Solitalea lacus: one gene and its partner. The protein of the gene in region 1 binds, or shares a complex with, the protein of each later gene. Links are inferred from orthologs where the notes say so. Each region holds a gene or a part of one and is shown on either strand. Other genes may lie near its edges.

Region 1 (5,322 bases):
ATGAGTTGATTAAAATATTCTTTATTCGATCTGTAATCTTAAGATTTCCTTTGTAGAATTTCCCTACATCGCCCGTATGAAACCATCCTTCGCTATCAATAACTTGAGCGGTTTCATTAGGTTGATTCCAGTAACCCTTCATAACGCAAGGGCCTTTAACAATAATCTCTCCTTCACTTGATTCAAATTCAGGATCAAAACTGTCATAAGTTTGTTTGGTAAGAATTTCTTTAGTATCGGTATTCTGTATTCCTACCACAATGCCCGGAATAACTCGGCCAACAGTGCCAATAATTTGACGGTGGTATTCAGTAACGGCCATAACAGGGGAGGTTTCAGTTAGTCCGTAACCTTCCAGAATCTTAATGCCTAAATTTCCAAAGAACTCACCCACATTTTTAGGTAAAGCGGCTCCTCCTGAAATCATGAACTTAAGCTTACCGCCGGTTTTCTCTTTTATTTTAGAGAATACCAGTTTTTCTGCCAGATTGTATTTTAAGGTAAGTGCTAAACCTAATGGTTTATTTTCTTCTCGTTTCTCACGTACAATTTTGCCAATTTCTAAGGCCCATAAGAATATCTTTGCCTTTATGCCGCCTTCTGCAGTTCCACTTTTAATGGCTTTTTCCGAAATTCTTTCTAATAAACGAGGAACAACACTCATGACTGTTGGCTGAACCTCCACCATGTTTTTACCCAATAATTCTAAACTTTGGGCATAAGCAATCTGACAACCTTTGGCACAACAAACGTGATAAGTTGCAGTCCTTTCAAATACATGGGATAATGGAAGAAACGATAAGAATACTTCGTCAGGAGTAATGACAGGAATCTGTATTAGGCATTCCTTAACATTGCTGATAAAGTTTGCATGGGTAAGCATGGCTCCTTTAGGGGTTCCTGTTGTACCCGAGGTATAAATTAAAGATGAAATATCATCCGGTTGGATAACCTCTCGCGCCTGAAATATTTTAGCGGAGAAATTAGGAAGCAGTTTTTTCCCTTCTTCTAATAGTTCACTAAAAGCCAAAATGTTTTTACTGCCTGAGTAATGGTGAGTTATTTTTTGATAATCATCAAATGCCGGAATGATGAATTCAAGTGAAGGACAGTTATTGGCAATTTTTAATACTTTTCTAAGTAAAAATTGATTGCCAACAAGCAATGTTTTCAATCCTGAATCGTTTATAATATGTTCTGTTTCGCTTTCTGAAAGAGTAGGGTAGATAGAAACATTAACTGCTCCGATTTGTTGTAATCCTTGGTCGTAAAAAACATACTTAGGGCAGTTTTCAATCAATAGACCCAATCGATCACCTTTTTGGATTTTTTTACTTAAAAACCAAGCTGAAATGGCATCTGCATTGGCCAAGGTTTCACCAAAACTGATTGATTTATAATTAGCACCATTTTTCTCTAATAGAAATGGATCGTTAAGAGATTTAACATTTTGAACTACATTTCTGAGCAGTTGAGGTAATGTAGTTCTTTCGGTTATTTGTGCCATATTTTTGCAACGGGTTTACTGAATTTTTGGAAAACAAGGCTTCAAATGTGCAAAAAAAAACTTCAACTATACAAGAAAAGGTTTCCGAAGAAAACGGAAACCTTTTTATTTTGATGTGAATCAATTAATTAAACTGAGAAGCTCTCTCCGCAGCCACATGTGCGGCTTGCATTAGGATTGATGAAATTAAAGCCTTTTCCATTCAAACCGTCGCTAAAGTCAAGCTCAGTGCCTGCAAGATATAAGAAGCTCTTCATGTCAAGGGCAATTTTCAAACCCTTATCTTCAAACATCTGATCGCCGGTTTTAACTTCATTGTCAAAATCCAAATTGTACGATAATCCCGAGCAACCACCACCTTGAACGCCTACTCGTAAAAAGTAGGTTTCGTCAAGATGTGCTTCTTGCATCAGTGACTCGATTTTAGATTTAGCTTTTTCTGTTATAGTAATCATGTGATTAGCAATAAGATGTAAGATGAGAAATGAGAGGTAAAGTCCTCAAATTTCACACCTCAGGTTTACTATTAATGGTGCGATTTTTCTAACTGAATAGGTTCCAGACCATTTTTAACACGGTAATCGTTAATAGCCGATTTAATTGCATCTTCAGCTAATACCGAGCAGTGGATTTTTACTGGAGGCAAAGCTAGCTCCTCAACAATATCCATATTGTCAATTTCCATAGCTTGATCAATAGATTTGCCTTTTAACCACTCAGTTGCTAATGATGATGATGCAATAGCTGAACCACAACCAAAAGTTTTAAACTTGGCATCGGTAATTACATTGTTGTCATCAACCTCAATTTGCAAGCGCATTACGTCGCCGCATTCCGGAGCACCCACCAAACCGGTACCCACATTTTTTTTGGCTTTATCGAGAGTACCTACGTTACGAGGGTTAGTGTAATGATCGATAACTTTTTCTGAGTATGCCATTTTAAATAAGTTTTTTTAAGTCTAAAGTAATAAGTGTTAAGTTGTTAGCTGAGTTTAGTTCTTGTTTATTGTGGAGAACCTTAATCTCAGTGCTAATCTTAGTGTTCAGCCCATTCAATGCTGTTAAGGTCAATGCCTTCTTTAAACATTTCCCAAAGTGGGCTTAAATCGCGAAGGTGATTAACGGCTTTTTTAGTTACTTCAATTGCATAATCAACTTCTTCCTCAGTAGTAAATCTTCCTAAACCGAAGCGGATTGAAGAGTGAGCAAGGTCATCATTTAATCCTAAGCTTTTTAATACATATGAAGGTTCTAACGAGGCTGAAGTACAAGCTGATCCTGATGATACAGCAAGATCTTTCATGGCCATCATTAAGCCTTCGCCTTCAACATATTTAAATGAAACATTAGAAACATGTGGTAAACGGTTTTCAGTGTTACCGTTAACATAGGTTTCTTCAAGTTCAGTTACAGCCTTTTCTAATTTATCACGTAAAGTTGCTAAGCGAACTGATTCTGTTGCCATTTCTTGCATAGCAATTTCACAGGCTTTGCCGAAACCAACAATACCTGGAACGTTTAATGTTCCTGAACGCATACCACGCTCATGACCACCGCCGTCAATTTGTGCTGTTACTTTAACGCGTGGGTTTTTACGACGTACATATAAAGCGCCACAACCTTTAGGTCCGTAAAGTTTATGCCCGGTAAACGATAATAAGTCAATACCGTCTGCATTTACATCAACCGGAATTTTACCAACTGCCTGAGTTGCATCAGTATGGAATAATACACCGTGTTTACGAGCAATGGCTGAAATTTCTTTAACAGGCTGTATAACACCAATTTCGTTGTTGGCGTACATTATTGAAATAAGAATGGTTTTGTCGGTAATGGAATCTTCCAATAATTGAAGATCAATTAAACCATCTGGTTTAACAGGAAGATAGGTAACCTGACCACCTAATTTTTCAATGTGATGCGCTGAATCTAACACACACTTATGTTCGGTTACCACAGTAATAATGTGATTACCTTTATCTTTATACATTTCAAACACACCTTTAAGGGCAAGATTGTTCGACTCAGTAGCTCCTGAGGTAAAGATGATCTCTTTTTCGGTGGCACCGATAATTTTGGCTGCTTGTTCCCGAGCATAATCAACAGCCTCTTCTGCAACCCAGCCAAAAGGGTGGTTACGGCTGGCTGCATTACCAAATTTATCGGTAAAGTATGGCAACATTGCTTCTAACACGCGAGGGTCCATTGGTGTGGTGGCATTGTTGTCAAGGTAAATAGGTAACTTCAACATAATTTGTAAATTGTCTAAATAAAGCAATGCAAAAATAATACAAATTTCTAACTTATGCCTTAGGCTCAGGTTTTAATTTGATTGATTTTTACAATTCTGTTATAAATTTTATCAATAAGATAAGGCCTGAGAAACGTTGTAGAGATTAAACACAACTCTTTCAAAATGGTTTTGCCGGCAAGTATGTTTTGCTAATATTCTTAACCAAGTTGTCAATATTGTACTTTTGCTGAATCAATAATTTAAACTTTATGTTGAGAATCGACCATATTGGTATTGCGGTTAAAAATCTTGAGTCATCATCAGCCGTTTTTGAGAAATTGTTAGGCAAACCAAGCTATAAAACAGAAACAGTTGAATCAGAAAGTGTAACAACTGAGTTTTTTGAGATTGGTGAAAGTAAGGTTGAGTTATTGGTTGCCGAATCAAATGACAGTCCCATTGCCAAGTTCATAGAGAAAAGAGGAGAGGGGATTCATCATATTGCTTTTGAAGTTGAAAATATAGTTGCCGAAATTGAACGTCTGAAAAATGAAGGGTTTCAATTTATTGCTGATCAGCCTAAAAAAGGAGCTGACAATAAAATAATATGTTTCCTTCATCCCAAATCCACTAATGGGGTTTTGGTTGAACTTTGTCAAAGTGTATAGTTATGAACGAAGGAGTAGTTAATTGGGTTATAAAGCCTTTTGATGAGCTGCTGGTAAACGAATTGTATGCTATTATGCAGTTAAGAGAAGAAGTTTTTGTTGTTGAACAAAACTGTCCGTTTCTGGATGCTGATGGCAAAGACCCTGATTGCTTACATTTATTGGGATGGGTTGATAAGAATTTGGTCGCCTATTCACGTATTGTGCCACCAGGTATAGCTTTTCAAACGGCATCTATTGGTAGGGTTGTTACTTCTCCACGCTTTAGAAAGAATGGTTTTGGTCAGCAATTAATGCAAAAGTCAATAGATGTTGCTGATGAATTAGGCTTCAGAGAGCTTACAATTGGAGCCCAATATTACTTGTTAAAATTTTATCAGCGTTTTGGTTTTAAAGAATTTGACGAAATTTATCTAGAAGATGGAATTAAACATGTGCACATGCGTAGGTAATTTCGGTTCAAAAAATATATGCTTAATTTCTTATTTTAATTTGCACATCTGAGAGGGGATTCTTATATTTGCGCCTCAATAAAATTATTGCGAAGATGAAAGCTGATATCCACCCAAAAAATTATAGATTGGTAGTGTTTAAGGATATGTCATGTGACTATGCATTCCTTACTAAATCAACTGTTGATACTCGTGATACTATCGTTTGGGAAGATGGTAACGAATATCCTTTAGTTAAATTGGAGATCTCTGATAAATCTCACCCGTTCTATACTGGCAAGATGAAGTTAGTAGATACTGCAGGTCGTATTGATAAATTCAAAAACCGTTACGCTAAAAAATAAGCTAGGTTTACCTGATATTAAAAGTCTGTTGAGAAGATCAACAGACTTTTTTTATTTTTGAATAATGAGAAACTATCTTTTGTTTGATGATCCTGGCGTTCGTCGGCAACTTTTAC
Region 2 (5,428 bases), 290 kb from region 1 along the record:
ACAAACCTCAAAACAGCTTTAAAAGATGTTGAAAATTAAAAATTTAAAGGCCGGAATTGGCGATAAAGAAATATTAAAAGGAATTAGCCTTCAAGTGAACCCGGGGGAAATTCATGCCATTATGGGACCGAATGGATCGGGAAAAAGTACCCTGGCATCAGTATTAGCCGGACGGGATACCTATGAAGTCACCGGAGGTTCAGTATACTTCAACAATCAAAACCTCTTGGAAATGGCACCCGAAGTAAGGGCCCGGGAAGGAATATTTATGGCATTTCAATATCCTGTTGAAATTCCGGGAGTAAGCTCTACTAATTTCTTAAAGACCGCATTAAACGAAATCCGAAAGCATAAGGGCCTTGAACCATTGGACGCAGTCGATTTTCTTAAACTGCTGAAGGAAAAAATGAAATTGGTAGAGATCGATAAGGCCTTACTTGGCCGTTCATTAAATGAGGGATTCTCCGGTGGGGAAAAAAAACGTAATGAAATCTTCCAGATGGCCCTTCTCGACCCAAAACTGGGCATCCTGGATGAAACCGATTCGGGTTTGGATATTGATGCCTTAAAATTGGTTGCAAACGGAGTTAATAAACTACGCAGAAGCGATAATGCCTTTATTGTCATCACCCATTATCAACGGCTTCTCCAATATATTATTCCTGATTTTGTGCATGTATTGCATCAGGGAAAAATTGTAAGATCCGGCACTAAAGAACTAGCATTGGAGCTAGAGGAAAAAGGCTACGACTGGCTTAAAGATGAGGTTTTAGTTGATCCTGAATAACCTTACGCATAATACTTATCAAAATGCTTACAACTGAAGTAACAGATATAAAATCGAAAGTAACAGCCTGGTTTGAAGCTTTACCGGATGGATTAGTTGCAGAAAAACAACGTAAAACCGCTTTGGCTAATTTTCTGGAAGTTGGCTTCCCAACTATTAAAAATGAAGACTGGAAGTACACTAGTGTCAATAAAATTGTAAACCTACCTTATGAACTCTCAAACGGCTTGGCTGATAACATTACTCAAAAAAATCTGTCTCAGTTTCCGTTTACCAACCTGGATGCTTACTATCTGGTATTTGTCAATGGTCATTACAATTCCAAGCTTTCTAACTGTCAACATACAGATAATACAATTACCATTTCTCATTTGCAGGATCAGGAAAATGAAAAACTTGTTGAAGAATATTACAACGGGGTTGTAAAAAACGATTCCGGTTTTGTCTCACTTAACACTGCATTGGCTACAGATGGCGCATTAATCCGGCTACCATCAGACAAAAGCCTGGACAAGCCCTTATTCCTGCTATTTATTGCGGACACAAGGATAAAAACGCCTTTAATTCAACCCAGAAATATAATAGTGACAGAACGGAATAACAATCTTCAATTGATTGAACTTTTTCTATCCATTGGAGACAATCAAAGCATGACCAATTCAATAACTGAAGTAATTTGCGGCGAAAACACGCATATTGACTACACAAAGATTCATTTGGAGGGAGATACAAATTACCATGTCGCCACCACTCAGTTTGCACTGCAAAAGGATTCTTCCGTCTCGAGCCATACCTTATGTATCAATGGTGGTTTTATCCGTAACAACCTAAATTTTATACTGAAGGATAAAAACTGTAATGTATTACTAAATGGACTATACATTCCGAATCAACAACAGTTTATAGACAATCATACAATGGTTGATCATGCCGCCCCCGAATGCTTTAGCAATGAATTGTACAAAGGCATTGTAAACGACGGCGCAACGGCTGTTTTCAATGGTAAAATTATGGTCCGACGTGATGCGCAGAAAACCAATGCTTACCAGCGAAATATGAACATCCTTTTAAGTGCTGAAGGCAGTGTTAATACCAAACCTCAACTGGAAATATTTGCAGATGACGTGCGTTGTACTCATGGCGCTACAACCGGGCAAATGGATGAAGAAGCGGTTTTTTATCTCCGATCAAGAGGACTCTCTGAAGAAAATGCCAGAAGGTTATTAGTGAATGCTTTTGTCGACGAAATTATAGAACAACTGAAAGTAGAGGAGTTAAAGAAAAAGTTAAAGAAACTGGTATCTGCCAAATTAACCCGGTAGATATTTAAACATTTCGGATCATAAAAAAATGCCAATCATGAAAGACCAACTTATTGAAGCTAAATACGATGTGGAAACCATCAGAAAGTTATTTCCGGTACTGGATCAGGAAATAAACGGCTACCCTTTGGTCTATTTTGACAATGCCGCAACTAGCCAAAAGCCACTTGAGGTAACTGATTCGCTATTAAACTACTATCACGCTGACAATGCTAATGTACACCGAGGCATACATACCTTAGCAGAAAGGGCCACCAGCGCCTTTGAAAAAACTCGTGAAACTGTAAAAGACTTTATAAATGCAGCAGAAAGTGAGGAGATAATCTTTACAAAAGGAACTACAGAAGGAATCAACCTGGTTGCTCAAACTTTTGGAAGAGTTAATTTAAATGAAGGTGATGAAGTGATCATTTCAACCATGGAGCATCATTCCAATATTGTACCATGGCAGATGATCTGCGATGAAAGAAAAGCTAAGCTCATAATTCTTCCCATTACTAAAGAAGGTGAACTGATTATAGAAGCATTTGAGGAGTTGATTTCGACCAAAACCAAAATCGTGGCAATCGTTTATGCATCAAACTCATTGGGAACAATAAATCCTGTACAAAAAATAATTGAACTATCTCATAACGCAGGAGCCAAAGTTTTGCTTGATGCAGCCCAAGCTGCCGCTCACCTGGAAATAAATGTACAGGAGTTGGATACTGATTTCCTTGTATTTTCCGGCCACAAAGTTTACGGTCCTACAGGAGTAGGAATACTGTACGGAAAAAGAGCATTACTCGAGGCCATGCCTCCATATCAAGGTGGTGGGGAAATGATCCGGGAAGTAACTTTTGAGAAAACTACTTACAATGACCTCCCCTATAAATTCGAAGCGGGCACCCCTAATATTGCCGATGTAATTGCCTTGCAGGCAGCTATTCATTTCATTAATAAAACAGGAAAGACTGCAATGGCCGATCACGAACACCGCCTGTTGATTCGCGCCACTGAAGGATTGCAGCAAATTCCGGAGGTAAAGTTGATAGGAACCGCCAAAAACAAAATCGGAATAATTTCATTTTTAATAGATGGCATGCATCACTTAGATGTGGGTATAGTGCTAGATGCCAAAGGTATTGCCATACGTACTGGCCATCATTGCACCCAACCTCTTATGAATTTCCTTGGGATTGAAGGCACCTGCAGAGTTTCGTTTGCCGCCTATAACACCGAAAGGGAAGTTGATTTCTTTTTGGAAAGTGTGGCCCGAATTATTGCAAGGAGGAAATGAAAATGTTTAAAGCAATAAATGATATACAGGAAGAAATAATTGAAGAATTTTCATTTTTAGGTGACGACAGGGAAAGCGCTATCTTCTATATAATGGAGTTGGGTGACAAGCTCCCTCCCCTTGATGATCGTTATAAAACAGAAGAATTCATTGTGAAAGGCTGCCAGTCAAAGGTTTGGCTGACAACTGATTTTAAAGATGGAAAAGTCATTTTCAAAGCCGACAGCAATACAGAAATTACTAAAGGGTTAATCAGCATGCTAATTCGTATATGGAGCGGACGCTCCCCTGAAGCGATTCTAAATACAAACTTATATTTTATCGATAAGATCGGCATGAAAAGCATGGTCGGTTCTCAGCGGTCAAATGGGTTTGCTGCTATGATTAAGCAAATGAAATTGTACGCTCTTGCTTATCAAACCAAGGAAAGTCTAAATTAAGTGGCTTTGATAATTATAATAAGCTAATATTCCCGACATGACCACAAATCAACATAAAACGTTCGTAGAGGTACAAATGGAAGCTATTGAAGCCATAAAAACCTGTTATGACCCGGAAATCCCTGTCGATATTTACGAACTGGGTTTGATCTATGAGATAAAGGTCTCCATTGATTTGAATGTCCACGTGATTATGACGCTGACTTCGGCATTTTGCCCCGCAGCCCAAACATTACCAGCCGAAGTTCAACGAAAAGTAGAAGCTATTGAAGAGGTAAAAAATGTAACCGTTGAAGTAACCTTCGATCCTCCATGGACGCAAGACATGATGAGCGAAGCTGCAAAACTTGAATTAGGTTTTTTGTGACAAAAGCATCCTTTTGAGAAAAACGACCAACAATAAATTGAGAATCCTACGCCTATGACCGGTGTCCCCCCTCCTACCATCTTCTTACTTGCAAGTCGAAGCGGGAATTGTATAATCTTCCTCGTAAAAACTTTACGTCGCTCAACGATTAAGACATCAAAGCTGGATACTTAAGTGGAGCTATTTTATTATTAAGAACTCATTTTAAAAGTACTTTCTGAAAAATTCAAAAGCATTATATTGAAATATTCTTTGTACTACTTCTGCTGGTTCAATTCGGTTGTAATTGTTCTTTAAAACAGTATTTGGATCGTTGAAAAAATTGAATGCATGACGTTCTGTGTACTGCACTAGATCGTCCATTTCTTCTTCTGTCCAAAACATATTTATTGGATCTATAATACCATCAAAATCACTTCCAATAGCAATACAATCCCAAGCAAAGAGATCATTCTTGTCTAGCAACTGAACGATGTGCTGAATATTGTTCCATACCATTTTACTATTCGAATGTTTACGTTTACTTGCGGATGCAAATTCTAAACGCAAGGAATTTTTAAATCGTTTTGAGGCGATTCTCCTTTCATCCAGCTGAAGACCGATGACGCCACCACTTTTTGCAATTTCAAGAATCTCCTCATCATAAAAGTTAATATCCCCATCGAACATCCGCGATGCAGTTAGTTCAAGACCTGGTGTAGGATTAGGATTTTCACCGCTTTGCTTACCATTACAAGCTCCGTGACTGGCAATCAAAGGAAATTTCTTCATAGCGTAATCTGCAGCATGCTCCGTTTTAAGGAAATTAATATATTCCTTCCTGGCTAAGTAGCTCATATGCTTGATATCAACAAGAATTCTTTTGCCATCAGTATTATCAATTAGCTTTTTTAAAACTTTCCATCCGAGCTCAGTAAACCCGGTATTCATGCCTGGTTCCTGGTTAGTCATCAAATCCTGAAAAAAATCAGAAAGGCTTTCCGCATGGCCACACAAATCGTTGTAAAAGTGATGCGCAAATGTGACAAAAAAGGGCTTGTACTCCCAATTTTTTAATTTATCAAGATTTTCTAATATCTTAACTTCATCTGGAGGATTTCCATTTCCGGCATTCAGATCATGCAGTCCTTCAATTGTTACAATGACATAAATTGTTTCAACTCCAATATTGTTTTCATTTATCTGCATGGCCTCCTGAAGGTCAATAAAACTTTTTACCATTACATACTTTCG

What was found.
Region 2: the proteins of iscU (region 1) and L2B55_RS08890 are in contact, whole or in part, in a solved structure (PDB 5XT5), measured with the Bacillus subtilis proteins. The link is inferred for Solitalea lacus from one-to-one orthologs.

Annotation. Positions count from the first base shown.
Region 1 is NZ_CP091740.1:1,794,992-1,800,313, forward strand. Bases 741-3,555 are described here. They hold iscU (Fe-S cluster assembly scaffold IscU), read right to left. Parts: upstream 2,448-3,555; coding sequence 2,034-2,447; downstream 741-2,033. Other genes in these bases: L2B55_RS07560 (AMP-dependent synthetase/ligase), read right to left, coding at 741-1,507; L2B55_RS07565 (HesB/IscA family protein), read right to left, coding at 1,636-1,962; L2B55_RS07575 (IscS subfamily cysteine desulfurase), read right to left, coding at 2,546-3,555. Outside these bases: more of L2B55_RS07560, read right to left, coding at 1-740; more of L2B55_RS07575, read right to left, coding at 3,556-3,760; mce (methylmalonyl-CoA epimerase), read left to right, coding at 4,012-4,410; L2B55_RS07585 (GNAT family N-acetyltransferase), read left to right, coding at 4,413-4,862; L2B55_RS07590 (type B 50S ribosomal protein L31), read left to right, coding at 4,958-5,206; L2B55_RS07595 (putative sugar nucleotidyl transferase), read left to right, coding at 5,271-5,322. UniProt on the Bacillus subtilis protein: Part of the SUF-like system that mediates the biosynthesis of iron-sulfur (Fe-S) clusters. Acts as a sulfurtransferase and thus transfers sulfur from SufS to SufB.
Region 2 is NZ_CP091740.1:2,088,179-2,093,606, reverse strand. What follows is about bases 1,347-4,267. They hold L2B55_RS08890 (aminotransferase class V-fold PLP-dependent enzyme), read left to right. Parts: upstream 1,347-2,146; coding sequence 2,147-3,388; downstream 3,389-4,267. Other genes in these bases: L2B55_RS08880 (iron-sulfur cluster assembly protein), read left to right, coding at 3,866-4,195; L2B55_RS08885 (SufE family protein), read left to right, coding at 3,391-3,828; sufD (Fe-S cluster assembly protein SufD), read left to right, coding at 1,347-2,109. Also shown: Fe-S cluster assembly ATPase SufC, read left to right, coding at 26-787; more of sufD, read left to right, coding at 811-1,346; L2B55_RS08875 (membrane dipeptidase), read right to left, coding at 4,400-5,428. UniProt on the Bacillus subtilis protein: Type II cysteine desulfurase that acts as the initial step in the SUF-like Fe-S cluster assembly pathway.